3 regions of the Jejuibacter sp. L23 genome follow, and region 3 is predicted to be linked to each of the others. Evidence: predicted binding sites of a transcription regulator. Region 3 holds the regulator's gene; each other region holds the start of a gene.
What was found. Region 3 encodes sigma-54, which starts transcription at its own class of promoters, with help from an activator protein. Its sites were predicted from a motif close to GTTGGCACANNTTTCGCTNT; they were not measured.
Positions count from the first base shown of each region.

Region 1: a site for sigma-54 is predicted at 5,929-5,948, ahead of norV (anaerobic nitric oxide reductase flavorubredoxin). Genes of this name have one in related genera too.
Region 2: a site for sigma-54 is predicted at 1,584-1,603, ahead of glnA (glutamate--ammonia ligase). Genes of this name have one in related genera too.

Region 1 is NZ_CP138199.1:3,239,579-3,249,947, forward strand. It holds gene SCU88_RS15440 (glycoside hydrolase family 88 protein) at 1-410, opposite strand, end outside; gene SCU88_RS15445 (MFS transporter) at 415-2,004, opposite strand; gene SCU88_RS15450 (hypothetical protein) at 2,055-2,264, opposite strand; gene SCU88_RS15455 (hypothetical protein) at 2,352-2,744, opposite strand; gene SCU88_RS15460 (hypothetical protein) at 2,725-3,057, opposite strand; gene norW (NADH:flavorubredoxin reductase NorW) at 3,297-4,424, opposite strand; gene norV (anaerobic nitric oxide reductase flavorubredoxin) at 4,421-5,878, opposite strand; gene norR (nitric oxide reductase transcriptional regulator NorR) at 6,073-7,599, shown strand; gene uspC (universal stress protein UspC) at 7,699-8,121, shown strand; gene otsA (alpha,alpha-trehalose-phosphate synthase) at 8,118-9,548, opposite strand; gene otsB (trehalose-phosphatase) at 9,523-10,329, opposite strand.
Region 2 is NZ_CP138199.1:5,206,144-5,216,512, reverse strand. It holds gene glnA (glutamate--ammonia ligase) at 85-1,494, opposite strand; gene typA (ribosome-dependent GTPase TypA) at 1,852-3,672, shown strand; gene SCU88_RS24840 (helix-turn-helix domain-containing protein) at 3,718-4,584, opposite strand; gene SCU88_RS24835 (solute:sodium symporter family transporter) at 4,767-6,476, shown strand; gene SCU88_RS24830 (sulfatase-like hydrolase/transferase) at 6,477-7,976, shown strand; gene SCU88_RS24825 (DUF202 domain-containing protein) at 8,013-8,360, shown strand; gene SCU88_RS24820 (DUF202 domain-containing protein) at 8,350-8,712, shown strand; gene SCU88_RS24815 (anaerobic sulfatase maturase) at 8,709-9,842, shown strand; gene emrD (multidrug efflux MFS transporter EmrD) at 9,853-10,369, opposite strand, start outside.
Region 3 is NZ_CP138199.1:4,684,791-4,695,159, forward strand. It holds gene lptC (LPS export ABC transporter periplasmic protein LptC) at 1-75, shown strand, start outside; gene lptA (lipopolysaccharide ABC transporter substrate-binding protein LptA) at 44-586, shown strand; gene lptB (LPS export ABC transporter ATP-binding protein) at 593-1,318, shown strand; gene rpoN (RNA polymerase factor sigma-54) at 1,400-2,833, shown strand; gene hpf (ribosome hibernation promoting factor) at 2,856-3,143, shown strand; gene ptsN (PTS IIA-like nitrogen regulatory protein PtsN) at 3,219-3,704, shown strand; gene rapZ (RNase adapter RapZ) at 3,771-4,625, shown strand; gene npr (PTS phosphocarrier protein NPr) at 4,622-4,894, shown strand; gene yrbL (PhoP regulatory network protein YrbL) at 5,111-5,755, shown strand; gene mtgA (monofunctional biosynthetic peptidoglycan transglycosylase) at 5,770-6,495, opposite strand; gene elbB (isoprenoid biosynthesis glyoxalase ElbB) at 6,486-7,139, opposite strand; gene arcB (aerobic respiration two-component sensor histidine kinase ArcB) at 7,370-9,721, opposite strand; gene SCU88_RS22390 (TIGR01212 family radical SAM protein) at 9,799-10,369, opposite strand, start outside.

The DNA of each region.
Region 1 (10,369 bases), 1.4 Mb from region 3:
TCAGCCCAGCTATCCAGCCAGGGAAGCAGCGTCTGATCGCCAGTCTCTTCATAGCGGTACGCCAGGGTCAGAAACGGCGCCATGGTATTGACGTTTTTGGTGGTGGCTCCCTCAGCGAAGCGGTCGGCGAACCATCGGTCCACGATATCGCGCATTTTGGCATCGCCGGTCTGGTGATAATACTGCCAGATGCCGTACAGCCCTACGCCGTGAGTCCACTCCCAACCGGCCCAGCCTTTGGTATCGATCACCCGACCATCATCCAGACGCAGCAGGAACTCCCCGGTTTCGTCGTGAATATTCACCAGATTGTCCGTCACCTTATGGATCAGGCTTTTCAGCTCGTCGCGAGCGATAAAACGGGTCGGCTGGCGCAGCAGCGGACTGTGTTTTACAGGATAAACAATCATCAACTTAACCTCTGTTTAACGTCGAATTTATGGGCGTCGCCGCTGCGTTATTCAGCTTCGGTGCCGCAGGTTTATTGCGGTTCAGGTAACCAATATTGTTATTGCCCCACAGAGCGTCGTAGGGGAGCCCCGCCAGCATTTCGACGGTAGCGCGCGCTTGCGGTGTAACATTTTCCGGTGTGGTACGGCCCGCGATGCGCATTTTCTCAGTCTCTTCACGCAGGATGCTGTGGGTTTTCAGGTCGAGCTTAAAGCGCAGGGAGATCAGGAAGCCTATCGCCAGTACCGCAATGGTGCCCACACTCAGAACCATCAGGATGGTATGGCTCACCGCTGGCGGCTGGGTACTTTGACCGGAAACAAAACCAGAAAGCTGCATCACAATGCCTACCAGCATCACGGCACCGGCCTGGGAGGCTTTACGGGTCAGGGTCATAATGCCGGCGAAGATCCCTTCGCGACGTTGACCGGTGATAACCTCATCCACGTCGGCGATATAGGTATAGGTGTTCCAGGGTACATAGTTGATGCCGCCGCGGCCCAGGCCCGCCAGCGCGGAAACCAGTACCAGCAGCGAGAAGATATCGCTCATACCGGCATACCACAGCACCGCATAAGAGAGCGAACTCAGACCAAACAGCACCACCACCATGCGATACGAGGGAGCCGGTCCGAAGCGGATACAGAGTGGGATCATGGCGATAACCGACACAAACTGCATGATAGCCATGGTGCCCAGCAGATTAGAGGCCACGGTGGCGCTCTGCATCAGTACGAAGACCACATAGTAGGTGAAGACCGCGTTAAACACGTCCTGGGCGATATAACCACCGAGATACATCCCCAGATGCTGGCGAAAAATGCGGATACGTAACGTGGAACTCAGTTCGGTAGTCAGGCGCTTCAGGGTCTGGCGCAGCGTCAGCCCTTTTTTCTCTTCCTCGGCGCGCAACTGCGCCTCTGTCCACTCTTCCCTGGGTCGTTCCCAGGTATAGAACCAGACCAGCGTCAGGACAATGGCGCAAATGGTAGAGAAAACCAGGCTTGCATAGAAGAAGGAGACGGCATTGTCCTTGCCAAACAGACTCAGCAGTACGCCCGGCAGGAAGGCGGCAAGAATGGCCGACAGCTGGGCCAGGGCAATACGGGCACCGGAAAATTTGGTCTTCTGTTTGAAGTCATCGGTCATCTCTGGCACCAGGGTTTCATAGGGCACCAGGATCATGGTGTAGACCACATCGAACACCAGGTAGGTCAGCAGATAATACCAGTAGTTCATCTCCCCGACCCACATCAGGCTGTAGCTAAAGACGCAGGGAATACCGAGCAGAATAAAGAATTTGCGGCGCCCAAAACGCTTACCCAACCAGGTGGAGCCAAAGTTATCGGTCAGAAAGCCCATCAATGGGCTGACCACCGCGTCCAGCACGCGCGCCATGGCGAATATAAAGGTCGCCTCTATCGGCGACAAACCACAGAAGGTGGTATAGAAATAGAGTAGCCATGCAGCGGTGAGTGCGGTGGTTCCGGCACCGAGGAAGTCACCAGAACCGTAGGCGAGGTAGTTAACCAGTCCAATCTTTCTTGTTTTCATTGCCATCACCCTTCACTGTTTTTTGTCGTCAACCGACATGAGGGAATCCCTTACCCTGCTAAAGTACCGGCGATTTCCGCGATCAAACCTTTCTGTTTTTGCCAGCCGCGCAGCCACGCTGGCAAAAATGCAAAGAGTGCCACCATCGGCTTCACTGATTTATAAAACAGTGGTTTGCTTTTATCAAAAGCAGTGTTTTGAAATGGGAGAAAGGCCAGGGAATGGCGGGAAAAATCAGACAAAAACCGGGGGAACATCACGCTATACTGCAGACGTAAAAAAGCCCCGGGTAATGGGGCAAACGGATGGGCGAACCAGAAAAAGCCCTGCCGAAGTGAAAAGCGCTATCACGCCCGGGCCGATTTTAAATTCGCCCATTGAGTGAAATAACGCTCCGCGGTACTAATACCTTGTTCAGCCATATCGCGTGATACTGTCGCATCCATAATACGATAATCAGCGACATTCCTGGCATCGCGCATCTGTTTAAGGCTATACCCCAGCCCTTGTAAATCGCGTTCCCGGAAAGGTTCACCTTTGCACTCAGCAGGCGTAATCATATAGCCGATAAGGTTACCGTGATGGTTCCCTGCATATTCAGGAACGCAGGTCAGGCTTTGCATCGCTTCATGAAACATCGCATAGTACGCCCTGGATATCACGCTTCTTAATGATGCTTCGTCATTCTGCACACAAAACCGCCGAGCGGCATTGAGGAAGTCACAACTGGTTATCGACATAACATCCCTCCGGATGCTTGCCTGCTGGCGAAGAGAAGCGGGCTATCAGCTCGCAGCCATCTAATCCAGGTTCATCGCAAACAGCCTCAGCCAGAGAAAAGTTCATCTCTGTTATTGCACCAGGAGGTTTATTGAACACTTCAGCAATATAGCATTGGTTATAAGCTCTACAAATTTCAGCGACGCCAGTCTGGGCCGAATATTCTCTGGCCACCCTGAAAACAATATCGACCAGTAACTGGTATTGCTCCTGAGTACAGCCTTCAGGCAATCCCACCTTCTCAAACACCGTTATTTCCTGATGTACCACCATGCTTTTTTCTCCTTCCCTGATAATCCATTACCGCCACGCGTTGCCTGCGAAATCCTATCCAGGCGGCGATAAAATCGTCAATCGCTATCCTGGATTAAAACCGCGTTGTGGAAGGCATATCGCAACCTGCTGTGCCCTGATGTAAAAAAGCCCCGACCAGCGGGGCAAACGGACTAACGTACCGGAAAGGCTCCGGCTAAAGGCATACCGCGCATCCTGCGCGGGAGAGGTTAAGGTTATTACAGCTCTCTGAGCAGTGCGAAGGCCTGAGGTACCTGCCCTTCACTGACCACAAAAGCACACAGCTTCTGGGCCTGGTCGAAACCTTTGGCGATCAGCCCTTCCGGCCCTGTAGAAATCTGCCAGTTAAGGTCGTTTCGCCGTGTTTCCCCCGCCAGCTGTAAGGGCAGTTCCGGGGTTTTGATTTTCACCAGCATCGCTGGCAGCTTCAGGCTGGCATTCTGACCGAGTAGATTTTTCGCCAGGGTCATGGCGCCCAGCAGTATTGGTTGCAGAAATGGCATCAGGCGGCCATTGATTTCGGCACAGTCACCCAGCGCATAGATATGCTCCCGGGAGGTACGCAGCCCGTCGTCCACCACAATCCCCTGATTCACCGTCAGACCGGCGCGTCGCGCCAGATCGCTGTTGGCATGCAGACCAATAGCGGAAATAGCTTCATCCACTTCCAGTACCCTGCCGCTGGCCAGGCGAACTTCCAGCCCGGTTGCGCCGCGCTCAAGCATCAATAGTTGCTGACCGGTAAGAATCTCAATCCCCATGGCGCTGAGCTTATGCTGCAGACGCCCGCTCACTTCCGGCGGCAGTAGCGAAGCCAGCAGGCTGGGGCTGTTATCAACCACGGTCACCTGCTTACCGGCGCGGCAGAAATCCATCGCCAGTTCACAGCCAATCAAACCACCACCAAGAATCATGACCCGACGGGCATCTATCAGCCGCGACTCACAGGCGCGGTACTCCTGCTGGCTGTTTAGGGTCAGCAACAGCTCCCGCCCCTCGACTGGCGGCAGACGCGCCGACGAGCCGGTGGCCAGCACCAGGCTGTCGTAGTGCCACTGCTGACCGTTGCCTTTAACCACCCGGTTATCGGCATCGATATCCGTAACCCAGGTGTCCGGCACCAGCCGCAGGTTAAACTGTTCGGCGAATTCTCCTGCGCGCTGACGGGTCATTTCGTCCGCCCGCTGCCCCTGACTCATCACATGGCTGAGATCGGGCTTGTTGTACTCATCGATGCTGTCAGCGGCAATCAGGGTCAGCGGCACCCCGGCATCGAGCTTACGGATACTTTTGACCAGTTGTCGGGCCGCGAAGCCCGACCCGATAATGACGATACCCTGACTCATTTTGCCTCCGAAGCCAGTACATCGAAAACATCTTTACCCAGCGAACATTCGGGGCACAGGAAGTTATCCGGCACCTCGCTCCAGGGCGTGCCCGGCTCAACGCCCTGCATCGGTTCGCCCTGCTCGGGATCGTAGATCCACTGGCAGACGCTGCACTGCATACGCGGCCCCAGGTCGGCGCAACCGACACTTGCCGACTGCTCCGGCTCGCTGCTGGCGCTTTCCGCCGTCGGGACGCTGGCGGTCTGAGGCAGCGGAGACAAGGCCCACTGGCGGGCGATTTCCCGGCCGTGCTCGCGGCACAGCGCCAGCGCATCGACGTCCGGGCGCCATTTGGCCTTCAGGCTCAGGGACATTTCAAAACCGGCATCCTGCAAACGGGTAGAGAGCCGGTCCACCGCACCGCCGCTCCAGCCGTGTGAACCAAAGGCGCTGGCGCGTTTGTTACGGAAACGAAGACCGGTCATCTCTTCTACCAGACCCGCGATTTTCGGCATCATCACGTTGTTCATGGTCGAGGTGCCCGCCAGTACCCCTTTAGAGCGGAAGACATTGGTCAAAATTTCGTTTTTGTCGTGACGCGCCACGTTGAAGATTTTTACCGCCACGCGTGGATCCACTTCGTTAATTCCCTGTGCGATAGCGTCGGCCATCATGCGGGTATTGTTGGACATAGTGTCGTAGAAGATGGTGATGCGATCTTCCTGGTAGTCCGCCGCCCACTTCAGATACAACTCAACGATCTGGGTCGGATTATCGCGCCATACCACGCCGTGAGAGGTGGCAATCATATCGACCGGCAGGTTAAAGCCGAGGATTTCAGTAATTTTCGGCGTCACCAGACGGCTGAACGGCGTCAGGATGTTGGCGTAGTAGCGCTGGCACTGCTCAAACAGCTCAGCCTGGTCTACTTCGTCGTTGAACAGGTGTTCGTCACAGTAGTGCTGACCGAAGGCGTCGTTGCTGAACAGCACTGCATCGCCGGTCATGTAGGTCATCATGCTGTCCGGCCAGTGCAGCATCGGGGTTTCAACGAAGATTAGCTGTTTGCCATTACCGATATCCAGAGTATCGCCGGTTTTCACTACATTGAAGTTCCACTCCGGGTGATGATGATGGCCGGTAATGGAGTCCACGCCGTTGGCGGTACAGTAGATCGGCGTATTGGGGATAGCGGCCATCAGCTCAGAGAGCGCACCCGCGTGATCCTCTTCGGCGTGGTTAATAATGATATAATCGATCTTCTCAAGGTCGATTTCCGCGCGCAGGTTCTGCACGAATTCACGGCTAAATTTGTGGTCAACGGTGTCGATAAGGACGTTTTTTTCTTCGCGGATCAGGTAGCTGTTGTAGCTGCTGCCTTTCAGGGTTTTGTATTCGGTGCCGTGAAAATCACGCACTTCCCAGTCACGCTGCCCGACCCAGTGGATGTTGTTCTTAACGTGAATAGCCATTGTTAACCTCGATCAATGATGTACTGACAAATAAGTGTGTTGTCTGTCATATATCAGGATCCGTGCCAACTTTTTAATTTATTGATTTATGAAGATAATTTATTTTTAGACAATTTTTTGATTGTCATAGTGACTATACCTATAATTGTCATATTGACATCCAATACAGTCATAATGACGACAAGGGACAACCGATGAGCCTCTCCGTTAATCTACTGGCGAAAATCGCTATTGAGCTCCAGAACGGCATCAGTCAGGAAAACCGCTTCCAGCGGCTGATTAGCACCCTGCGTGAAGTACTGGACTGCGACGCCTGCGCCCTGCTGCGCTACGAGCAGCAACAGTTCCGGCCACTGGCCATCGACGGCCTCTCTCCCGACGTATTGGGGAGACGCTTTGCCCTGGAAGCACATCCACGCCTGGAGGCTATCGCCCGCGCCGGGGATGTGGTGCGCTTCCCGGCGGATAGCACACTGCCCGATCCTTACGACGGACTGATCCCGGACCAGGAGGTACTGAAAGTGCACGCCTGCGTGGGGTTGCCGCTGTTCGCCAGCCAGACGCTGATCGGCGCCCTGACCATGGACGGCATGAACCCGACCCAGTTCGACACCTTTAGCGATGAGGAGCTGCGGCTTATCGCCGTACTGGCAGCCGGCGCCCTGAATAACGCCCTGTTGATTGAACAGCTGGAAAACCACGATGTTCTGCCCGTGCCCCATCAGGGAAGCAAAGCCCCGGATAGCGAGATGATCGGCCTGTCACCGGGCATGATGCAGCTTAAGAAAGAGATTGAGATTGTCGCCCCTTCCGATCTCAACGTACTGATTAGCGGCGAAACCGGTACCGGGAAGGAACTGGTGGCCCGCGCCATCCACCGGGCTTCGACGCGTGCGGAAAAGCCGCTGGTCTATCTGAACTGCGCCGCGCTGCCGGAAAGCGTGGCGGAAAGCGAACTGTTCGGCCACGTGAAAGGCGCCTTCACCGGCGCTATCAGCAATCGCAGCGGTAAATTCGAAATGGCCCACGAGGGCACGCTGTTTCTGGATGAGATCGGCGAGCTTTCTTTACCATTGCAGGCCAAACTGCTGCGGGTGCTGCAGTACGGCGATATCCAGCGGGTGGGAGACGATCGCAGCCTGCGGGTCGATGTACGGGTACTGGCCGCCACCAATCGCGACCTTAAGCAGGAGGTGTTGGACGGCAACTTCCGCTCCGATCTGTTCCACCGCCTGAGTGTATTCCCGGTGTCGGTCCCGGCGCTGCGCGAGCGCGGCGACGATATCGCCCTGCTGGCTGGTTTTTTCTGCGAGCAGAGCCGCCAGCGTCTGGGTCTGACCCAGGTAGTGCTGAGCCAGGGAGCGCTTCAGCGCCTGCTGCACTACGGCTGGCCTGGCAATATCCGCGAACTGGAACATGCGATTTATCGCGCCATCGTACTGGCCAGAGCCACCGGCTCCGGCAGCGAGGTGGTGCTGGAGCCCGGCCATTTCGCGCTTAACGACCCGTCTCATTCCCCGACTTCTCTGGCACCGGTTGTCAGCATCCCAGAGCCTGCGCCCCTGGGGCTGTCGCTGCGCGATGCCACCGACGACTTCCAGCGTCGCGCCGTGCGCCAGGCCCTGACGCACAGCCACGGCAACTGGGCAGCCGCAGCCAGAGAGCTCGATGTCAATGTCGCCAACCTGCACCGGTTAGCTAAGCGGCTGGGGATTAAATAACGGTGAACATTTTATGCCAGATAGCCCGTTCCCCCTGTTATTCCGCCGAAAATAGACCAGACTTTAAGGAGTGAAGCGAAGCGTAAGGCAGGAGGCATTATGAGCTGGCGTCATCTTCTGGTCGCCGTGGCGGCGACCCCGGAAAGCGATCGACTGGTGGAAAAAGCGGTCGAACTGGCGCGCCCGTCGGGGGCGCAGATTACGCTGTTAACGGTCACGGCGGATCCGGAACTCTATAATCAGATGGCGGCGCCAATGCTCGGTAGCCTGCGGGAACTGCTGCGCGAAGAGAGCCAGATGTTTCTGGATGGATTATGCCAACGAGCGGGGTATCCCATTGCGAAGACGCTTATCGCCAGCGGCGAACTCAGCGAATATCTGCGCCATCTGTGTCAGCACAGCGATATCGATCTTATTATCTACGGCAACCATAATCAGAATCTCTTCGGCAAGGCGCTCTGTTCGGCCCGTTCGGTGGTGGCGACCAGCTGCGTGGATGTGCTGCTGGTCGCGCTGAACTAGCGTTTAACCCCCGCCATCGCCGTGATGGCGTCCGGTCGCCGTATCCGTAGCTGACTACGGGGAATGACCGCCTTTAGGTCCCGCACAAAACTACGCTGCCAGTGGTTGATATCATTAGACTTCACCACTTCCAGCATCTCACCGTGGCGCGCCAGGCGTTCGGCCAGCGGCATGGTCAGCGCCCGGTGCATCGCGCTGGCGACATCGTCCCTGTCGTAAGGATTGACGATTAGCGCCGAGGTTAACTCCTGAGCGGCACCGGCAAACTCAGAGAGCACCAGCACCCCGGGGTTTTCCGGATCCTGCGCCGCGACGTACTCCTTAGCCACCAGGTTCATACCGTCGCGCAGCGGCGTCACCAGCCCCACATCGGCGTGGCGGAACACCTTCATCAACAGACGTCGTTCAAAGTGCTGGTTCAGGTAATAGAGCGGCGTCCAGCCCAGTTGTCCGTACTTGCCGTTAATCCGCCCAGCCTCGGTCTCCAGTTGGTGACGAATATCCTGATAGGCCTGAACATCGCCGCGCGAGGTGGGCGCTATCTGGGTATAGCGGATATTGCCCCGGTGCTGCGGGTAGTTTTCCAGCAGCGCCTCAAAGGCCTGGAAGCGTTCCGGCAACCCTTTGGAGTAGTCCAGACGCTCTACCGAAAAGATATTGCGGATGTTACCCAGCTCCTGCTTAAGCTCCACCAGCCTGGGCGGCAGCGGCTCCGCCGCCTGTTCGGCGATCTCATCCGGTTCAATGCCGATGGGATAAACCGCAGTACGGAACGAGCGGCCCCAGGCGCTGTGCTGATGCGAGCCAACATGAGTCAGCCGGGTCTGGCTGGCGACGCTTTCAAGGAACGCCAGCCGGTCCCCTTCGGTCTGAAAGCCCAGCAGATCGTAATCACACATACGCTGTAGCAGTTCGGTATGGGGCGGCAGCGCGTTAAAGATCTCCGGCGTCGGGAAAGGTATATGCAAGAAGAAGCCGATGCGATTGTCCACGCCGCGCTGGCGCAGTTCGCTGGCGAAAGGCAGCAGATGGTAGTCATGCACCCACAGGGTATCGTCGGGCTCCACCAGCGGACGCAGCTTTTCCGCCAGGATGCCGTTAACCTCCAGGTAGCCCTGCCAGGCCTCACGCTGAAACTTGACCAGATCGAGCCGGTAGTGGAATGCGGGCCACAGTACTGCATTGGAAAACTGACAGTAATACTGTTCGTAATGCTGCTCGCTCAGATGAAACGAGGCCCAGGTAATATTACCGCTGGTCTCCTGCTGTAGCGGCGCTTCTTCATCGCCGGTTTCACCACTCCAGCCAAACCAGAGACCTCCCGATGATTTCAACGCACCGAGAATGCCTACAGCCAGCCCGCCAGCGCTGCACTTTCTGTCATCCGGCGTTGCGATACGGTTAGAGACTACGACTAAACGACTCATGACCTGACCTCCTCATGGTGAAATTATCGTTTTGCTGCCCGTTCTGGCTGACAACCTGCGCCAGCCAGCGATGCACCTCGCCCACGCCGGACAGACGAAGCTGCGCCCGGGTTTCTCCCTCCCCGACTTTAATACTTATCCCATGCAGCCGGTTGACGACATCGAACCCGCTTTCATCGGTTAAATCATCGCCAACAAACAGCGGTCTGCGGCCGTTAAACGGCGATTCGCTCATAAAGTCCTCGATAGCCGCGCCTTTATTGACCGCCTGCGCCTTAATCTCTACCACACACTTGCCGGGCTGAAGCACCAGCGCCGGATGCTGAGCCACTACCCCCTGAGCCAGCGCCATCACGGCTGCGGCATGCTGAGGCGCCTGGCGATAGTGCAGCGCAAAAGCCGCGCCTTTGTTTTCAAGCCAGGTATCCTCAAGGGGGGAAAGCCCGTGGGTCAGGCTTTCCTGTAGTCTCGCGACCAGTGCGGGTGCGAGTTCGAAACGGTGGGTCTTACCATGGATATCACGGCGTTCTGCGCCATGCACGCCCGCCAGCGGTAAACGCAGCGGAGCAGCCAGCTCATCCAGCTCGACTATGGAGCGCCCTGAAATCAATGCCACAGCCCCCTGTGTCAATTCTGCCAACTGCCCCAACAGCTGGCGAACTGGCTCCGGAATAAAGACCTGCTCCGGGCGCGGCTGAATCTCTGCCAGGGTACCGTCTAAATCGAAGAAAAAGCCGAAATGGCCAGGAATGAGGGGCGGTACAGATGAATCGTCAGTCACCTTCTGTCTCCTCCTTATGTGATATGGATGATAAGCCAGG
Region 2 (10,369 bases), 520 kb from region 3:
CATCAGAGATGGGCTAAACGTTTCCACGGCAACAAAAAAATCGTCTGCTGCGCCCAAAAGATGGCAGGCGCAGTCAGTAACATCTTAAACGCTGTAGTACAGTTCGAATTCAACCGGGTGCGGCGTCATGCGAACGCGGTCGTTCTCTTCAAGACGCAGGGCGATGTAGGCATCGATAGCGTCGTTGGTGAACACGCCGCCTGCCGTCAGGAACTCGCGATCGGCATCCAGGGCTTCCAGCGCTTCTTCCAGAGAACCGGCAACCTGCGGGATCTCTTTAGCTTCTTCCGGCGGCAGGTCGTACAGGTTTTTATCCATCGCTTCACCCGGGTGGATCTTGTTCTTGATACCGTCAAGACCGGCCATCAGCAGGGCGGCGAAAGCCAGGTACGGGTTGGCAGCCGGATCCGGGAAGCGCACTTCGATACGGCGAGCCTTCGGAGAAGTGACGACCGGGATACGGATAGAGGCGGAACGGTTACGGGCAGAGTAAGCCAGCATGACCGGCGCTTCATAGCCAGGCACCAGACGCTTGTAAGAGTTGGTGGTTGGGTTGGCCAGGGCGTTAATGGCTTTCGCGTGCTTGATCACACCGCCAATGTAGTAGAGCGCCATTTCGGACAGACCGGCATATTTGTCACCTGCGAACAGGTTATTGCCGTCTTTTGACAGAGACATGTGGCAGTGCATGCCGGAACCGTTATCACCGAACATCGGCTTGGGCATAAAGGTTGCGGTTTTGCCGAAGCGGTGCGCGACGTTGTGGACCACATACTTATAGATCTGAATTTCGTCCGCTTTCTTGGTCATGGTGTTGAAGCGGGTTGCCACTTCGTTCTGACCTGCGGTCGCGACTTCGTGGTGATGCGCTTCAACCACCAGACCCATCTCTTCCATGGTCATACACATCACGGAACGGATGTCCTGAGCGGAATCTACCGGCGGAACCGGGAAATAGCCGCCTTTCACACCCGGACGGTGGCCTTTGTTGCCGCCTTCGTATTTGGTGGAAGAGTTCCAGGCGCCTTCGATATCGTCGATGGCGACGTGAGAGCCGGAAATGGAACTACCGAAACGGATGTCGTCGAACAGGAAGAATTCCGGCTCCGGCCCGAACAGCACAGTGTCGGCAAGACCGGTAGCGCGCAGGTAGTCTTCAGCGCGCTTGGCGATAGAACGCGGGTCGCGATCGTAGCCCTGCAGCGTGCCCGGCTCCAGAATATCGCAGCGGATAAGCAGCGTCGGCTCTTCATAAAACGGGTCGATCACGGCGGTTGACGGGTCCGGCATCAGTACCATGTCGGATTCGTTAATGCCTTTCCAGCCACCGATCGAGGAACCGTCGAACATTTTGCCTTCTTCAAAGAAGTCCTGGTCCACCTGATGGGAAGGAATGGTGACGTGCTGCTCTTTTCCTTTAGTATCGGTAAAGCGCAAATCGACAAACTTTATTTCGTGCTCACTCAGCAGCGTCATAACGTGTTCTGCGGACATAGGTAACTCTCCCGGATTTGTCATTGTCGTCGTGGTACAACTTTTGTTTAAAGTGGCTTTTCGCCTTGTACAGGCTCTTTATAGATAAAAAAGCGAAAAGCGTGCCAACTTTCACATCGCCCCAAAAAGGCGCTATGATGCGCACCGCAGTGAAAAGGGCTGCACCACACTGAACATTATGCACTATAATGGTGCACCCAGAGGATGTCAGGGCACCAAAATGGTGCGAACCTCTCTTTTTCTCTCTCCGTGAAAACGATCACAGACACCAAAAGAAAAAGGTTTCCTGCGATCTGTTCAGTCCTCCGATTAATCCGTGTACAATAACGCGCTATTTCTAATGCCTGAGGCAAAGTTGTGATCGAAAATCTGCGTAACATCGCCATTATTGCGCACGTTGACCATGGGAAAACCACCCTGGTTGACAAGCTGCTGCAACAATCTGGCACCTTCGGTGAGCGTAATGAGCTTACCGAGCGAGTCATGGACTCCAACGATCTGGAAAAAGAGCGTGGGATTACCATCCTCGCGAAAAATACGGCTATTAACTGGCGCGACTACCGCATCAACATCGTTGATACCCCGGGGCACGCCGACTTCGGTGGTGAAGTAGAACGCGTAATGTCGATGGTTGACTCTGTTCTGCTGCTTGTCGACGCAATGGATGGCCCGATGCCGCAGACCCGTTTCGTGACCGAGAAGGCATTCGCCAACGGGCTGAAGCCGATCGTGGTCATCAACAAAGTTGACCGTCCCGGCGCGCGTCCGGACTGGGTTGTCGATCAGGTGTTCGACCTGTTCGTTAACCTGGGCGCTACCGATGAGCAGCTGGACTTCCCCATCGTTTACGCTTCTGCGCTGAACGGTATCGCCGGTCTGGACCATGAAGACATGGCCGACGATATGACCCCGCTGTTCGAAACCATCGTTAAGCACGTGGAAGCGCCGAACGTTGACCTGAACGGTCCGTTCCAGATGCAGATCTCCCAGCTGGACTACAACAGCTACGTGGGCGTTATCGGCATTGGGCGTATCAAGCGCGGCGTGGTGAAGCCGAACCAGCAGGTCACTATCATCGATACGGAAGGTAAACGCCGTAACGGTAAGGTGAGCCAGGTTCTGGGCCACATGGGCCTGCAGCGTATCGAGTCTGCTTCTGCCGAAGCGGGTGATATCATCGCTATCACCGGTCTGGGCGAGCTGAACATCTCCGATACCCTGTGCGATCCGGGTACCGTTGAAGCGCTGCCGCCGCTCTCCGTTGATGAGCCGACCGTTTCCATGTACTTCTGCGTTAACACCTCGCCGTTCTGCGGCAAAGAGGGTAAATACGTCACTTCGCGTCAGATTCTGGACCGCCTGAACAAAGAGCTGGTTCACAACGTGGCGCTGCGCGTAGAAGAAACCGAAGACCCGGATGCTTTCCGCGTTTCCGGCCGTGGTGAACTGCACCTGTCTGTTCTTATCGAGAACATGCGTCGTGAAGGTTTCGAACTGGCGGTATCCCGTCCGAAAGTTATCTTCCGCGAAATCGATGGCCGTAAACAGGAACCGTTCGAGCAGGTCACGCTGGATATCGAAGAGCAGAACCAGGGTTCCGTCATGGAAGCGCTGGGCCTGCGTAAAGGTGAACTGCGCGACATGCTGCCAGATGGCAAAGGCCGCGTACGTCTGGACTACATCATTCCGAGCCGTGGCTTGATCGGCTTCCGTACCGACTTCATGACCATGACTTCCGGTACTGGTCTGCTGTACTCCACCTTCAGCCACTACGATGACGTGCGTCCGGGTGAAATCGGCCAGCGTCAGAACGGCGTGCTGATCTCTAACGGCCAGGGCAAAGCCGTCGCTTATGCGCTCTACAGCCTGCAGGATCGCGGTAAGCTGTTCCTGGGCCACGGCGCGGAAGTCTATGAAGGCCAGATTATCGGTATTCACAGCCGTTCCAACGACCTGACTGTGAACTGCCTGACCGGTAAGAAGCTGACCAACATGCGTGCTTCCGGTACTGACGAAGCCACCACCCTGTCTCCGCCGATCAAAATGACCCTGGAGCAGGCGCTGGAGTTCATCGATGATGATGAACTGGTAGAAGTCACCCCGACCTCTGTGCGTCTGCGTAAGCGTCATCTGACGGAAAACGAGCGTAAACGCGCTAACCGTGGCGCTAAAGAGTAATCTTTAGCCGACGTTGAAAAAGCCTCCGCTACTGCGGGGGCTTTTTTATGACTCCTTGCGTCGGATCAGCATCGATGGCGCAACGCCAAATTTCTGCTTAAACGCTTTACTGAAATGAAAGGTGTCAAAGAAGTTCAGCATATCCGCTACCTGACTCACACCATGGCGCTCCTGCTTCAACAGCGACTGCGCCAGTTCCAGGCGGGCATCCAGGTAGTATTCTCTGGGGCTCTTGCCGGTATAACGCAGAAACAGCCGCCGCAGATACTGTTCGCTGCACTGCATACGCTGCGCCATTTCACTGACCGTCCAGCGCCGTTGAAGGTCGGCATGGATCGCGGTCAGCAGTTTTTCCAGGCGGATAAACTGCGGCTCCCGGGCACCGTTGCGGGCAATCAGGCAGATCCACTGATAGATCATATGGGTCAGTGCGGCCACCGCCAGGTTGTTTTCCATCGATACCGGGCTTTGAATCAGCCGAGCTACTTCCTCAAGTTGATGATTAAATGCGTCACCGTTATATATTAGCGCTGGTTGTGATAAAGGAATATCCATTGCCCCGGTAGGAATAAATTCCATCCAGTATTGCTCCCAGACCAGCCCGTCGCAGTAATAGGATTTAATATCAGTGGGTTTCAGAAAAATAACGCAATTACCGTTAAGCGTAATAACTGAATTATCCTGAAGGATAACTTTACCGCTGCCCTGGAGCGTATAAATCGCCACCCAGGAGTTGGCAATCAGTGGTTTCCGTTTATCACGCGGCCAGCTAACCACGTAGTGGTTATCCGCCAGGGTATGCCACAGTGCCAGAAGCGCGAGGCCGCTTGAGATCACATTTTCTTCAAGAACCAGCGGAATGTTATAGGTAGTTTCGGTTTTTACATCCGAAACACCGTTTTTTCCATTCATTTTATTTCTCCAGAAGAGAATGATGCACCCAACCTGGTTGAAGAGATTAACAGCTCTTCCTTCCTCCGGGGAAACATACTTTCCTGGTTTGAGATTTCAGTCAGCCTGAGCCCCGCCAACCTTCTTCTATTACCTCTGTAATCAGGAATATTGGGGCATAACGATAACTATAGGCCAATGAGATGAACACATTACAACTCGTGAGCTTTTTTGCTTTTACGCTGCTGGTGGCGGTAATCACCTGGTGGAAGCTACGCAAAGATGATACCCAATCCCAGCAGGGATACTTTCTGGCCGGCCGCTCTCTGAAGGCACCGGTTATCGCTGCCTCGCTGATGTTAACCAACCTCTCTACCGAACAGCTGGTGGGGTTAAGCGGGCAGGCCTATAAGAGCGGGATGTCGGTCATGGCCTGGGAGGTTATCTCGGCCATTCCGCTGATCTTCCTGGCGCTGATTTTCCTGCCCAAATATCTGCAGCGCGGTATCGCCACCATTCCGGACTTCATTGAGGAGCGCTATGACAAAACCACTCGTATTGTCGTGGACTGCTGCTTTCTGATCGCCACCGGTATCTGTTTTCTGCCTATCGTGCTCTATTCCGGCGCGCTGGCCCTTAACAGCCTGTTCCACGTGGGCGAATCGCTGGGGATCACCGAAAATGCCGCTATCTGGGGGATGGTGATTCTGCTGGGCTTCGCCGGCATGATGTACGCCGTTATCGGCGGCCTGAAGGCCATTGCCGTCGCCGATGTTATTAACGGTATCGGCCTGGTGATTGGCGGTCTGATGGTGCCGGTATTTGGCCTGATGGCCATGGGCCATGGCAGCTTCCTGCGCGGCGTTGAGCAACTGACCACGGTACACAGCGAAAAACTGAACTCCATTGGTGGCAGTAGCGATCCAGTACCGATCGGCGCGGCGCTAACTGGCCTGATTCTGGTGAATACCTTCTACTGGTGCACCAACCAGGGCATCGTGCAGCGCACCCTTGCATCGAAAAGTCTTTCCGAAGGGCAGAAAGGCGCCCTGCTGACAGCGGTGCTGAAAATGCTCGACCCACTGATTCTGGTGCTGCCGGGGCTTATCGCCTTCCATCTGTTCCAGTCACTGCCCAAGGCGGATATGGCCTATCCGGCGTTGGTCAACGCCGTAATGCCAACGCCGCTGGTGGGCTTCTTCGGCGCGGTACTGTTTGGGGCCATCATCAGCACCTTTAACGGCTTCCTGAACAGCGCCAGCACCCTGTTTAGCTTAGGCATCTACAGCCGTCTGATTAACCCTAACGCCGAAGCCCAGAAGCAGGTCACCGTGGGTCGCTGGTTTGGTCTGGGACTGGCGCTGGTTTCCGTACTGGTTGCGCCGTGGATAGCCAACGCGCCGGAAGGGCTCTATTCATGGATGAAGCAGTTGAACGGCATTTATAACGTTCCGCTGGTTACCATTGTGATTATGGGCTTCTTCTTCCCGCGCATTCCGGCGCTGGCGGCCAAGGCGGCGCTGCTGTTCGGCATTGTTAGCTATATCGTGATCAACTACCTGGTGGATTTCGATTTCCACTTCCTCTACGTGCTGTTTATCACCTTCTGTATCAACGTTGTGCTGATGCTTATCCTGGGCTGGTGGAAACCACGGGAAACGGCGTTCCGCTTTAACGACGCCTTCGCCGTGGATATGCAGCCCTGGCGCCACACTAAAATCGCCGCCGTGGGCGTACTGCTGGGCATGATCGGCGTTTACGCCGGGCTGGCGCAATTTGGCGGCTACCCGACCAAATGGCTGGCGGTGGCTTGCTATGCCGTAGTGGTCGGTATTGTGGGATACCTGATTTATAGCGGTCGCTGTGCAAAACGCGCGGCGTCAAAACTGGCTTGTGACGTTAAGGAGAAATAGATGTCTCGCCCTAACTTCCTGTTTATTATGACTGATACCCAGGCCACCAATATGGTGGGCTGCTACAGCGGTAAGCCGCTCAACACTGACCATATCGACGCCCTGGCGGAAGAAGGCATTCGCTTTAACTCAGCCTATACCTGCACCCCGGTTTGTACCCCGGCGCGGGCGGGGCTGTTTACCGGCATCTATGCCAACCAGTCTGGCCCCTGGACCAATAACGTAGCCCCCGGGAAAAATATCTCCACCATGGGTCGCTACTTTAAGGATGCGGGCTACCAGACCTGCTATATCGGCAAGTGGCACCTGGACGGTCATGACTACTTCGGCACCGGGATCTGCCCGCCGGAATGGGATGCCGACTACTGGTATGACGGCGCTAACTACCTGGAAGAGCTAAGCGAACAGGAGATCGGGCTGTGGCGTAACGGCCTGAATACCCTCGACGATCTGCGCGAAAACAATATCGACGAAACCTTTACCTGGGCCCACCGCATCAGTGACCGGGCGCTGGACTACCTGGGGCGCCCGGAACGCCAGGACGAACCTTTCCTGCTGGTGCTCTCCTATGACGAACCGCACCACCCCTTTACCTGCCCGCCGGAATATCTGGAAAAGTATCAGGACTTTTACTATGACCTGGGGGAAAAAGGTCGCGATAATCTGGAAAACAAACCGGAACACCACCGCCTGTGGGCCCAGGCCATGCCGACACCGGTGGGGGAAGACGGGCTGTATCACCATCCGCTCTACTTCGCCTGCAATGACTTTGTGGATGATGAGATTGGCCGGGTGATCGCGGCCCTGACCCCGGAACAGTGCGCCAACACCTGGGTGATTTACACCTCCGATCACGGCGAAATGATGGGGGCGCATAAGCTCATCAGCAAAGGGGCGGCGATGTATGACGATATCACCCGCATTCCGCTGATCTTCCGCCCGCCTCAGGGTCAGGCCGCGCCGCGTCAGGAAGATGTTCCGGTCAGCCATATTGACATCCTGCCGACCATGATGGCGCTGGCGGGCATCGAACAGCCGGAAATCCTGCCGGGCGGTAATCTGCTGGAGGCCGCTCAGGATCGCGGCGTGATGGTGGAATTTAACCGCTATGAGATCGAACATGACAGCTTTGGCGGCTTTATTCCGGTACGCTGTTGGGTCACCAATCGCTTTAAACTGGTGCTAAACCTGTTCAGCAGCGATGAGCTTTACGACAGGCACGCCGACCCGCAGGAGATGCATAACCTGATCGACGATTCGCGCTATGCTGAGCAGCGTAACCAGCTGCACGACGCCCTGCTGGACTATATGGACAGGATTCGCGACCCCTTCCGCACCTGGCAGTGGGCGAGCCGCCCCTGGCGGCCAGACGCGCAGCCGCGCTGGATGGGCGCTTTCCGCCCGCGTCCGAAAGATGGTTATTCGCCGGTGGTGCGCGACTACGACACTGGTATGCCCACTCAGGGGGTGAAGGTGGAAGAGAAGAAACAGAAGTTCTGATGCTCCCGACAGGGAGGCAACACACAAGGAGACGGCATGAAGATATCACAGCTAGGCGAAGCGCCCGACTACCGCTTTTCGCTGGCGAATGAACGCACTTTCCTCGCCTGGATTCGTACCGCGTTGGGGTTCCTGGCGGCGGGGGTGGGGCTGGATCAACTGGCGCCGAGTCTTGCGACACCCGCAGTGCGTGAAGCGATTTCGCTGTTGCTGTGTCTCTTCGCCGGCCTGCTGGCGGTCTACGGTTACCTGCGCTGGCTGCGTAACGAGAAAGCGATGCGCCTGAAGCAGGATCTGCCCTATACCCGCACGCTGCTTATCGTCAGTATTGCGATGGTTGTAGCGGCGGGCACCGTGGCGCTGATGGTGCTGTATGCCGGATAAGCGCCGGGCGCGCCGTCTTGCCGATCCCGGCCTGCAACCAGAGCGCACCTCGCTCGCCTGGTTTCGCACGCTGCTGGGCTATGGCGCCCTGATGGCGCTGGCTCTGCGCCACGCCTGGTATCAGGCGGGCATGCTGTTCTGGTTCTCGCTGGTGATTATTCTGGTGGTGGCGTTGCTGGTCTATGGCTACGCCCGCCAGCGTAACCTGATGGACGTGGCGACGGATGACTTCGCAAAATCCGGTCCGGTACGCGCCAAAATGCTGATCGCGCTGGCAGTCTGCCTGCTGGCTGCGCTGTTTGCCGTCTCTCATATTAATCAACTGTTGGTGCTATGGAGTGCTGCATCATGAACGGTTGCCACGTCATGGCGAAACCCGCCAGTTCCCGGTGTAACCTGGACTGCCATTACTGCTTCTATATCGATAAACCACGCCAGCCTCGCATGGATGACGCCACGCTTGAGGTCTATATCCGCCAGCATATCGACGCCCAGCCGGGCCAGGTGGTGGAGTTTGCCTGGCAGGGGGGAGAACCGACGCTGGCGGGGCTGGCCTTCTTTGAGCGGGTCGTGGCGCTTCAGCAGCGCTATGCCGCGGGCAGACGCATTCAGAACACCTTACAAACCAATGGTATACTTCTGGATGAAGCCTGGTGCGCCTTCCTGGCCCACTACGGCTGGCTGGTGGGACTATCGCTGGACGGCCCTGCGGATCTCCATGATCGCTACCGGGTCACCCGCGCCGGTAAGCCAACCCATGAACGGGTGATGGAAGCGATGGGGCGCCTGAAGGCGCACGGCGTGGACTTTAATCTGTTGACGGTGGTGAATGCGCACAACATCGGGCAGCCAGAACGGCTGTACCGTTATCTGCGCGACCTGGGCACGCCGCATCTGCAATTTATTCCGCTGGTGGAGTCGGACGAACAGGGCGCACTGACGCCGGAATCGGTCAGCGGCGAAGCCTGGGGGCGTTTCCTGAATGCGGTCTTTGCACTTTGGGTGCGTGAGGATATCGGTCGGGTCTTCGTTCAGTTGTTCGATTCAACCCTTGGGGTATGGTGCGGCCAGCCTTCCCAAATGTGCGTATTTAGTGAAACCTGTGGCCACGCCTTTGCGCTGGAAGCTGATGGCACCCTCTATCAGTGCGATCACTACGTCTTTCCCGAATACCGGCTGGGTAATCTGCATGAGATCCCCATTGCGCAGATCAACGCCAGTGACGCCGCCCGGGTTTTTGGTCAGCACAAGCGACGCTCGCTGGTGAATGACTGTCTGGAATGCCGGGCGCGGCCTTTGTGTCAGGGGGATTGCCCCAAACACCGACTGGACGGCGGTAAGAGTGTGCTGTGCGCTGGTTATCGCGACTTCTTTACCCGCACGGCGCCTTATATGAAGACCATGCGCGATCTTATTCGTCAGCGTCGTTCGCCGGTAGAACTGATGGCGATGCTGCATGCCAGTGAGAAACGTCCGGCGTAAGCGTGGAAGGCTACACCGTCTGACCGTGACGCTGATCGTGATGGGTCAGCGGCAGCCAGCACAGCAGAATCAGAAGCCCCATTGCCAGCATCAGCACGCCCAGGCTGAACTGTCCGTCCTGAGGTAGCACGGCGGAAAACGACGCCAGAGCGCCGGATCCCACGTTTTGCAGGCCGCCAATCAGCGCCCCTGCAGTACCGGCCAGGAAAGGGTAAGGCTCCATCGCGCCGCTGGTGGCCAGAGGAAACAGCATTCCGGCGCCGAAGAAAAACAGCGCCGCAGGCACCAGTAGCGTCCAGACATTCATCACGCCAAACAGGCCGGGCAGCCACATCAGAATACCCGCCAGCAGACAGCTCAGCACCGCCTGCCACATCAGCGACGAGAAGCGCTTAGTCTGGCGACCTGCGTACCAGGCACCGAAAAAGGCGGCCGGTATCGGCAGAATAAACAGAATGCTGACTACCAGGCCGCTCAGACCCAGTCTGGCGCCCAACAGCACCCCGGAGCAGGCTTCGAACACCGCC
Region 3 (10,369 bases):
CGCAGCAAAACTGCCGAGCTGATTGAAAAGGTTAGATCCTCATATGAAATCCAGAATAAACAAACACAGCCTTAATCTCCTGCTGGCCGGTACGCTTTTTGCCGCAGCGCTCCCGGCCTTTGCAGTTACCGGTGACACCGATAAGCCGATCCATATCGAATCCGACCAGCAGTCGCTGGATATGGAAGGCAACGTGGTGACCTTTACCGGCAACGTGGTGGTGACTCAGGGCACGATCAAGGTGAACGCCGACAAAGTGGTGGTGACCCGCCCGGGCGGCGAAAAAGGTAGAGAGGTGGTGGAAGCCTATGGTAAACCTGCCACTTTCTACCAGATGCAGGACAACGGCAAACCGGTGAAAGGGCACGGCAGCAAGATGCGCTACGAGCTTCAGAATGATTATGTCATCCTGACCGGTAATGCATACCTGGAGCAGCTCGACAGCAACATCAAGGGCGATAAGATCACCTATCTCGTAAAAGAGCAGAAAATGCAGGCTTCCAGTGAGAAAGGCAAACGCGTGACAACCGTTCTGGTACCGTCACAGCTTCAGGATAAAAACAATTCCGGTCAGAAGAGTAACTAATTTCGTATGGCAACACTCACTGCAAAGAATCTCGCCAAGGCCTATAAGGGCCGAAAGGTGGTAGAAGATGTCAGCCTGACCGTGGAGTCCGGTGAAATCGTCGGTCTGCTTGGCCCTAACGGCGCCGGTAAGACCACAACCTTCTACATGGTGGTGGGCATCGTCCCGCGCGATGCCGGTAACATCATCATCGACGATGAAGACATCAGTCTGCTGCCGCTGCACGCCCGCGCCCGCCGCGGCATCGGCTATCTGCCTCAGGAAGCGTCCATTTTTCGGCGCCTGAGCGTCTTCGACAACCTGATGGCGGTGCTGCAAATTCGCGACGATCTATCGGCGGAACAGCGTACCGATCGCGCCAACGAGCTGATGGAAGAGTTCCACATCGAGCACCTGCGCGATAACCTGGGTCAATCCCTCTCCGGTGGGGAACGTCGACGGGTCGAAATCGCCCGCGCGCTGGCGGCTAATCCCAAATTTATCCTGCTGGATGAGCCCTTCGCAGGGGTCGATCCCATCTCGGTTATCGACATCAAACGCATTATCGAACACCTGCGCGACAGCGGTCTTGGGGTGCTTATCACCGACCATAACGTTCGCGAGACGCTGGCCGTCTGCGAACGCGCTTATATCGTCAGCCAGGGGCACCTGATTGCCCATGGTACGCCTGATGAGATCCTCAAGGACGACCAGGTGAAACGCGTGTATCTTGGGGAAGAGTTCAGACTCTGATAGGGTAAGGACTGGATGCCGCACGCCCCTATGAGTGCGCGGTTTCATCGAAACATTGACCTGAGGTAGCTTGTTCTGAACATGAAGCAAGGTTTGCAATTAAAGCTGAGCCAACAGCTTGCCATGACGCCCCAGCTGCAACAGGCCATCCGCCTGCTGCAGCTCTCCACGCTGGAACTCCAGCAGGAGCTTAACCAGGCGCTGGAAAGCAATCCCCTGCTTGAACAGAGCGACCCCCTTGACGAAGTCGCGACCACCGAAAGCAGCGACAGCGAAACGCTCGACAGCCGGGATGCGCTGGAACAAGACTCCATGCCCGAAGAGCTGCCGCTTGATGCCAGCTGGGACGAGATCTATACCGCAGGCACCCCCTCCGGTACCGGCACTGACTATGTCGACGACGAACTGCCCATCTACCAGGGCGAAACCACCCAGTCCCTTCAGGACTACCTGATGTGGCAGGTTGAGCTAACTCCTTTCTCCGACACCGATATCGCCATCGCGACCTCTATTGTCGACGCCGTCGACGACACCGGCTACCTCACCATCACAGTCCAGGACATTCTGGACGGCATGGGCGATGAAGAGGTGACCCAGGAAGAGGTCGAGGCGGTACTCAAACGCATTCAGCGCTTCGATCCGGTTGGCGTGGCTGCCCGCGATTTGCGGGAATGTCTGTTGATCCAGCTTTCTCAGTTCGCGCCCGAAACCCCGCGCCTGAATGAGGCGCATCAGATCGTCAACGATCATCTCGATCTGCTGGCCAATCATGATTTTCGCTCGCTGATGCGCGTTACGCGCCTTAAAGAGGAGGTGCTGAAAGAATCCGTCGGGCTAATTCAGTCCCTCGATCCACGCCCAGGCCAGTCGATTCAGACCAGCGAGCCGGAATACGTTATCCCTGACGTGCTGGTCCGTAAGCACCAGGGACGCTGGGTTGTGGAACTTAACGGCGACAGTATTCCGCGCCTGAAGATTAATCAGCAATATGCGGCAATGGGGACCAGCGCCCGTAACGACAGCGACAGCCAGTTTATCCGCAGTAATCTGCAGGAAGCGAAGTGGCTGATTAAGAGTCTGGAGAGCCGTAACGACACCCTGCTACGCGTCAGCCGCTGTATTGTGGAACAGCAGCAGGCCTTTTTCGAACATGGTGAAGAGCATATGAAACCCATGGTGCTGGCCGATATCGCCCAGGCCGTTGATATGCACGAATCCACCATCTCACGCGTCACCACTCAAAAATACCTCCAGAGTCCAGGAGGTATTTTTGAGCTCAAGTATTTCTTCTCCAGCCACGTGAGCACCGAAGGCGGCGGCGAAGCCTCCTCTACGGCTATCCGGGCGTTGGTGAAGAAATTAATCGCTGCGGAGAATCCCGCCAAGCCACTGAGCGACAGTAAGCTCACCGCCATGCTCTCCGACCAGGGGATTATGGTGGCGCGCCGAACCGTTGCGAAGTACCGAGAGTCTTTATCGATTCCTCCGTCTAACCAGCGTAAACAACTGGTCTGACTCAACAGATAAGGAAGACACTATGCAGCTCAACATCACTGGACAAAACGTCGAAATCACCGATGCATTGCGCGATTTTATCAATCCAAAATTCGCCAAGCTGGAGCAGTATTTTGATAGGATCAATCAGGTCTATATTGTGTTGAAAGTGGAAAAGGTTTCCCACGTCGCGGAAGCGACGCTGCACGTCAACGGCGGAGAGCTGCACGCCAGCGCGGAAGCTCAGGATATGTACGCGGCCATTGATGGCCTGATCGACAAGCTGGCGCGGCAGTTAACCAAACATAAAGATAAACTGAAACAACACTAATTGTCCGGGCGTTTCTGTGACCCGTGCGGCTCGCCATTGCGGCGGGCCGTTCCCGCAGAAGGCTTAGGTGAAATTATGATGAACAATGATTTAGCGCTGCAACTGAGCAATGTCCTTAACCAGGAGTGTACCCGAAGCGGCGTCCCGTGCCAGAGTAAAAAGCGGGCGCTGGAGGTAGTCAGCGAGCTGGCTGCCAAACAGTTGGGGTTGGCTCCCCAGCTCGTGTTTGAGGCTGTACTGACCCGGGAGAAAATGGGGAGTACCGGTATCGGTAACGGTATCGCCATCCCCCACGGTAAGCTGGAAGAGGATACCGAACGCGCCGTGGGCGTCTTTATTAAGCTGGAGACCCCCATCGCCTTCGATGCTATCGATAATCAGCCGGTGGATTTGCTGTTCGCGCTGCTGGTGCCGGCGGACCAGACCAAAACGCATCTGCATACGCTGTCTCTGGTAGCTAAACGGCTGGCGGACAAAACTATCTGCCGTCGGCTGCGAGCGGCGCAAAGCGATGAAGAGCTTTATCAGATCATCACTGAAGAAAACCTGGATGTTGAATAATAAACATTCCGGCAGGAATCACGGCCGCGTAGCAACGCGGTCGATTAATGGGGGGAGAGACTGCACATGGTGCTGATGATTGTCAGCGGCCGTTCAGGTTCAGGGAAGTCCGTGGCACTGCGCGCGCTGGAAGACATGGGCTTTTACTGCGTCGATAACCTGCCGGTCGTGCTACTGCCGGAACTGGCGAATACGCTGGCTGAGCGCGGTATTTCGGCGGCGGTCAGTATCGACGTCCGTAATATGCCGGAATCGCCGGAAATCTTTGAACGGGCAATGGACAGTCTGCCTAAAGCCTTTTCGCCGCAGTTGCTGTTCCTGGATGCCGATCGCAATACCCTGATTCGCCGCTACAGCGATACCCGACGCCTGCATCCGCTATCCAGCAAAAACCTGTCGCTGGAAAGCGCTATCGACCGTGAAAGCGACCTACTGGAGCCGCTGCGTTCCCGGGCCGACCTCATTATCGATACCTCGGAAATGTCGGTACACGAACTGGCGGAGATGCTCCGTACCCGGCTGCTGGGCAAGCGGGAACGCGAGCTGACCATGGTCTTCGAATCCTTCGGCTTTAAGCACGGTATTCCCATCGACGCCGATTACGTCTTCGACGTGCGCTTCCTGCCGAACCCGCACTGGGATCCCAAACTGCGCCCGATGACCGGTCTGGACAAGCCTGTTGCCGCCTTCCTGGACCGGCACACCGAGGTGCACAACTTTATCTATCAGACCCGCAGCTACCTTGAGCTCTGGCTCCCTATGCTGGAGACCAACAATCGTAGCTATCTGACTGTCGCCATCGGTTGTACCGGGGGTAAGCACCGTTCGGTCTACGTTGCCGAACAGCTGGCGGACTATTTCCGCTCCCGCGGCAAGAATGTGCAGTCGCGCCACCGAACCCTGGAAAAGCGTAAAACATGACCGTCAGACAAACCGTTGAAATCACTAACCGACTGGGCATGCACGCCCGGCCGGCGATGAAGCTATTCGAACTGGTACAGAGCTTTGATGCCGAAGTTCTGCTGCGTAACGAGGGCGGCATCGAGGCGGAAGCCAGCAGCGTTATCGCCCTGTTGATGCTGGACTCCGCTCAGGGAGGCCACATCGAAATCGAAGCCAGCGGCCCCCAGGAGCAGGAGGCGTTAAGTGCCGTTATCGCGCTGTTTAACGCCGGTTTTGACGAAGAGTAACCCCTTCCCCGACTTTCACATCTCTTGCGAATAAACCTGATTCAGATCAAGCCAACCTGATGTTGGCTTTGCTGTTTGTGCCCCTGCTTCTATCATCAGATTAATCCTAACTTCGGCTTAAGGTTTTATTAAGAAAACCACTGCCGTTGAGTCTTTATTTAAGTTCAACGTTCATACTATCAACCGTGTTACTAAATTCGAAACGGGAAGGTTTCCATGGCTGACAGCGTAGTTCGACTCTCTGATGTAGCCCCTTTAGGGACGGGCCGTCATCGTAAATGCTATCTGCATCCTGGCAACCCTGACCGCTGCATCAAGATTGTCTACAACCAGGAGAGCGGCGGCGATAAAGAGTTGCTGCGCGAGTTGGGATATTATGCTCATTTGGGGCGTCGTCTGAAAGACTGGTCAGGTCTGCCAGCCTATCACGGTACCATTGAAACCGATCTCGGCACCGGCTACATCTACGACATCATCAAAGATTACGACGGTCATACCTCTGTCTCTCTGGACGAATTTGCCCGCCAGTGCAGGGAGAACGGCGATCTGAGACTGCTGCGCCAGACGCTGCTCCAGTTGAAGCGCTGGCTCGCCGAGCACCGCATCGTCACCATGAACCTGAAGCCGCAGAACATTCTGTGCCGCCGCCTTAGCCCCACAGAGGTCATGCCGGTGGTGGTGGATAATATCGGGGAAGCCTCCTTACTGCCGCTGGCAACATGGTCACGCTGGTTCTGCCACCGCAAACAGGCACGCCAGTGGCAGCGCTTTATGGCCCACCCGCTGTTTGAGGGGCTCGATCAGGCGCCACTGCCCCAGCGGGTTCCTCCCCGCTTTACACCCAGCCACGGCGCAGGTTAATCATCTCCGGCTGCTTAATGCAGCCGGTGTTGTTTCAGGAATCCTTCCCCGCCTAACTGACGCATCTGTCGCATAATCCACTGCTGACGAGACAGAACATAGCCGGTTGGCGCATCAGCGCGATAGCGAATCGGATTCGGCAGAACCGCGGCCAGCAGCGCCGCCTCTGAAAACGTCAAACGGCTGGCGGGCTTGTTGAAAAAGTGACGCGAAGCCGCCTCAACGCCGAAAATGCCCGGGCCGAACTCCGCAATATTCAGGTAGACCGTCAAAATCCGACGCTTGGTCCAGGCCAGCTCAATCCCGGCCGTCAGGCCAGCCTCCAGCCCCTTACGCACCCAGCTACGACCATCCCACAGAAACAGGTTCTTGGCTGTCTGCTGCGAAAGGGTTGAAGCGCCGCGCGGCCGTCCCCCGCTCTCTTCCAGCGCCTTCTGAATCGATCCCACATCGAATCCCCAGTGTTCAGGGAATGTCTGATCTTCTGCCGCAATCACCGACAGCGCCATCCAGGGGGATATTTCATCCATCCCCACCCAGTCGGAGTGAGCAACGTAGCTGAAATCGCCGGAAAACCAGGCGCTAAGCTGACGTTCCGCCATCACAGCGGAAAAGGGAACCGGAAGCACGCCAAACAGCGCAATACCGCCCGCCCAGAATGCGACCACCACCACGATCGCCCCCAACAGCCAGCGTTTTAATCGGGCAAGCGGCCCGCCGCGTCGCTTCTTTACTGGCACAGGAGCAGAACCCTCGCGACCAGTTTCTCAATACCGTCTGCAGCCTCATCAATACGGCTGGCCAGCATATAAGCCGGTGTGGTCACCACCTTCTGTTCTTCATCGACCACAATATCTTCTACCGGACAGGGCACGTGCTCGCCCCCCATAGCCTCAATCGCTTCGGCGGTATCGGCATCGGTACCAATAGTCAGGCGCAGCGGCGCCGGAATAATTTTCGGTAACAGCGCCGGAGCGATACAAATAAAACCCAGCGGTTTCCCGGCCTGGTGACAGTCGCGGGCAATACGTAGCAGTTCAGGATCGAGGGTACAATTGCTTCCTTCACTGGCAAAATTACTGAGATTTTTTGCGGCGCCGAAGCCACCAGGGACAATCAGCGCATCCAGATCCTGGGCCCGGGCTTCGTTCAAAGGGCGGATTTCGCCGCGAACGATGCGCGCCGCTTCAATCAGGACATTGCGGCTTTCCGCCATCGGCTCGCCGGTCAGATGATTGATAACGTCTGCTTGAGTTTTATCGGGGGCAAAACAAACCGCCTGTGCGCCCGCACGGGCTATCGCCAACAGCGTTATCACCGCCTCGTGGATCTCCGAGCCGTCATAAACGCCACAGCCACAAAGAATTACGCCAATTTTTTTCATATCATTAGTCCTTTTTCTTAATCGGAAAATGGCAATAAAATTTTTTGATTAGGACGCTATACTTCACATATTTTACTGATTCAGGTAACAAAACCATTAAGGTTTGCTATCTTATTGCCTGTGCAGCACTACTCTCCCGGCGTCGCTATCCATGAATCAAACTAATAGCCAGCGGCGCCTCGTTTTCCCTGGTGTTGGCGCAGACTTCGCGCACCCCGGCCTGGCCGGGGTCATTTTTTTCTGGTCTCCGCTACCCAGAAGCGTAGAGCCTCAACGTCCTGGCGCCACTCCTGCTTAAGCTCTTCAACCCAGTCGCCGACGTTATCCCACCAGGCGGGGAGCTCCGGCGACTGGATCTGCTGGCCCAGTTGCTGCAGGTGGCGCAGCCCTACCGAACCGGCGGCGCCTTTAATTTTATGCCCCTCTTCGACAATCCCCTTCTGGTCGCGGGCCGTCAGGTTAGATTCCAGAACGCTCAGGTAACCGGGCATCATCTTTTCAAACATATCCAGCCCGTCCAGAATTACCTTCTCTCCCACCAGCTCCAGGTACTGCTCCAGCATCGGCAGGTCAAACAGAGTCTGATGCTTATCTTTATCACTCACGCCGCTTTGCGCCTCCTTCCCGTTTTCGCCCTGAGGTACGCAGCCATCCCAGAATTTCTTAATCATGGCGGTCAGCGCCGGTACCGCCAGCGGTTTGCTAAGTACATCGTCCATCCCGGCATCCTGATACTCTTTTTTATCCTTCAGCACGTTAGCCGTCAGCGCCACCAGAGGCGGTAGCTGGTCAGCACGATAGCGTCGATGCAGTTCTCTGGAGATATCCAGCCCGCTCATATCCGGCAGCTGAATATCCAGCAGTACCAGATCGAACTCATCGGGCTGGAACAGGGTCAACGCTTCGTTACCGGTCATGGCAACCTCAACGCTGTTGCCCATTTTTTCCAGTACCGAGCGGGCAACAATCACGTTCAGCTCAATATCTTCCACCAGCAGCACATGCAATGCAGGCAGCGGCATATCGTCCTGCTCCAGCGCGTCTTCCACCTCTTCCGCTACCTGAGGCGCCTGAATGGTCAGCACAAAGGTCGAGCCCTGACCCGGCTGGCTGCTAACGGTAATATCGCCGCCCATGCTTTTCGCCAGCCGTCGCGAGACCGCCAGGCCGATACCGGTACCGGTGGCGGGTTTTCCGCCCTGGCTGTCCTTCACCTGGTAGTACATGGCGAAGATTTTATCCTGCTCTTCCTGAGGAATACCGATACCGGAATCCTCAACTTCAAAGCGCAGCATATCGCCCTCGTCGTAGCGAATCCGTACCGTTACCCGTCCCTCACGGGTAAATTTCACCGCATTGCTGATAAGATTCCACAGGATCTGACGCAGACGAGTGCCATCGGTAATCACCTGATGAGGCAGCGGCAGCGTCGGCTCCATTACGAAGCGCAACCCCTTCTGCTGGGCCTGCAGCGCCGAAAGGTTCTCCAGCTCGCCCAGGAAGCTGGTGAAATCCACCGGCTGGTTATCAAGCTGTACCTTGCGACGCTCGATCTTATCCATATCGATAATATCGTTGAAGATATTGCCCAGCGTCACGGCGGAGACATGGATAGTCTTCAGGTATTTCTCCTGCTCCGGCGTCAGTTCGGTGTCCAGCAGTATGCGGCTTAAGCCGACAATGCCATTCAGCGGGGTACGCAATTCGTGGCTGATGGTGGAGATAAAGGTGGTCTTGTCACGGCTGGCGCGTTCCAGCGCTTCCTGATAGCGCTTACGCTCGGTGATATCGCGGCCAAACCCCATCAGGCCATGGCGCTTACCGACCCGATCGTAATAGGGCACCTTACGGATCTCGAAGCAGGCCTTGCGCCCGTCCGGGTAGTCCAGCCACTGCTCATAGGTCAGGGAGACATTGTGACGAAATACCTTCTCATCGGTTTCGATAACTTTGGCTGCGGCTTCATCGTTGTACACCTCGTGAGGTTTCTGGCCGATAAGCTGCTTCTCGCTTTTGCCGGTCAGCAGCTCCATGGCCCGGTTGCAGCCGGAAAACTCTTTGTCTTCATTGCGATAGAACACCAGATCCGGGGAAGCATCAAGGAAAGAACGCAGGAAAGAGGATTGCTGCTCAAGGCGAATCTGGGTCTCTTCGCGCTCCTTCATTTCGACCTTTAGCTTTTCCAGCATGGTATGACGTTCGGCTTCCGCCTTTTCGCGCTCGGCAATCTCCTGATTCAGCTGGGTGATATTGTCCTTAAGCTGGACGTTAAGCATCAGATCGCGCTCGCGCATCTCCTCCAGCTTTTCCACCAGCCGACTGAGCCGCTGTCGCGACTCTTCCAGTTGCTCAACCACCACCGACAGGAAATAGACTGCCCAGGGGGTGATCAGCAGACCGAAAAAGATCGAGCGGATAACGTCAATGCTCTCTACCTGGCCGCGCAGCAGCATGGTGACCGCCATTTGCACTACCATCGCCAGCACCACCAGCGCCAGGGCCAACAGCAGGGAGAAGCGGACCAGGCCCAGCTTCATCATCAGGTCGACATAATACTGCGCCAGTTTCCGGATTTGCTTCATCAGGGATTCCTTAGCTGCGTTTGAATCTCAATCATACCGGAAAAATAGCGCAATATTGACAGCAGGTTAACGTCCCGTTACTCCGGAGAGCGCCAGGGACGCCCCAGCGCCGATCCCTGTGGGCCGTGGGCCCGTAGCCAGCGATCGACCTCCAGCATGCCGGACCAGCGATTTTCACACCATAGCGGCGCCAGCAGCGTGGGGCGGCGAGCGCTGGCCGAAACCCGATGCCAGACAATCTCCGGTGGGGTATGGCGAATCATCTCCCCGGCGATGGCGCCATATTCTGTGAGTTCGGGAGGCGTTAATCGACCGGCCCGCCAGGCCTTCGCCATAATACTGCCTTCAACGATATGTAATGGATGCAGTTTAATCCCGTCGACGCCAGTCTCCGCCACCTTTTCGAGCGTTTGCAGACAGGCCTGTTGGCCCTCGCCGGGTAGCCCGACAATCAGATGGCAGCACACCTTCATACCGCGCGCTCTGGCGCGTCGGGTCGTCTCCTGATAACAGGCAAAATCATGGCCGCGATTGATACGGTGCAAGGTTTTGTCGTGAGCGCTCTGTAGCCCCAGCTCCAACCAGACCTCATAGCCCTGTTCCCGGTAGTCGCTCAGCAAATCCAGCACGCTTTCCGGCACACAGTCT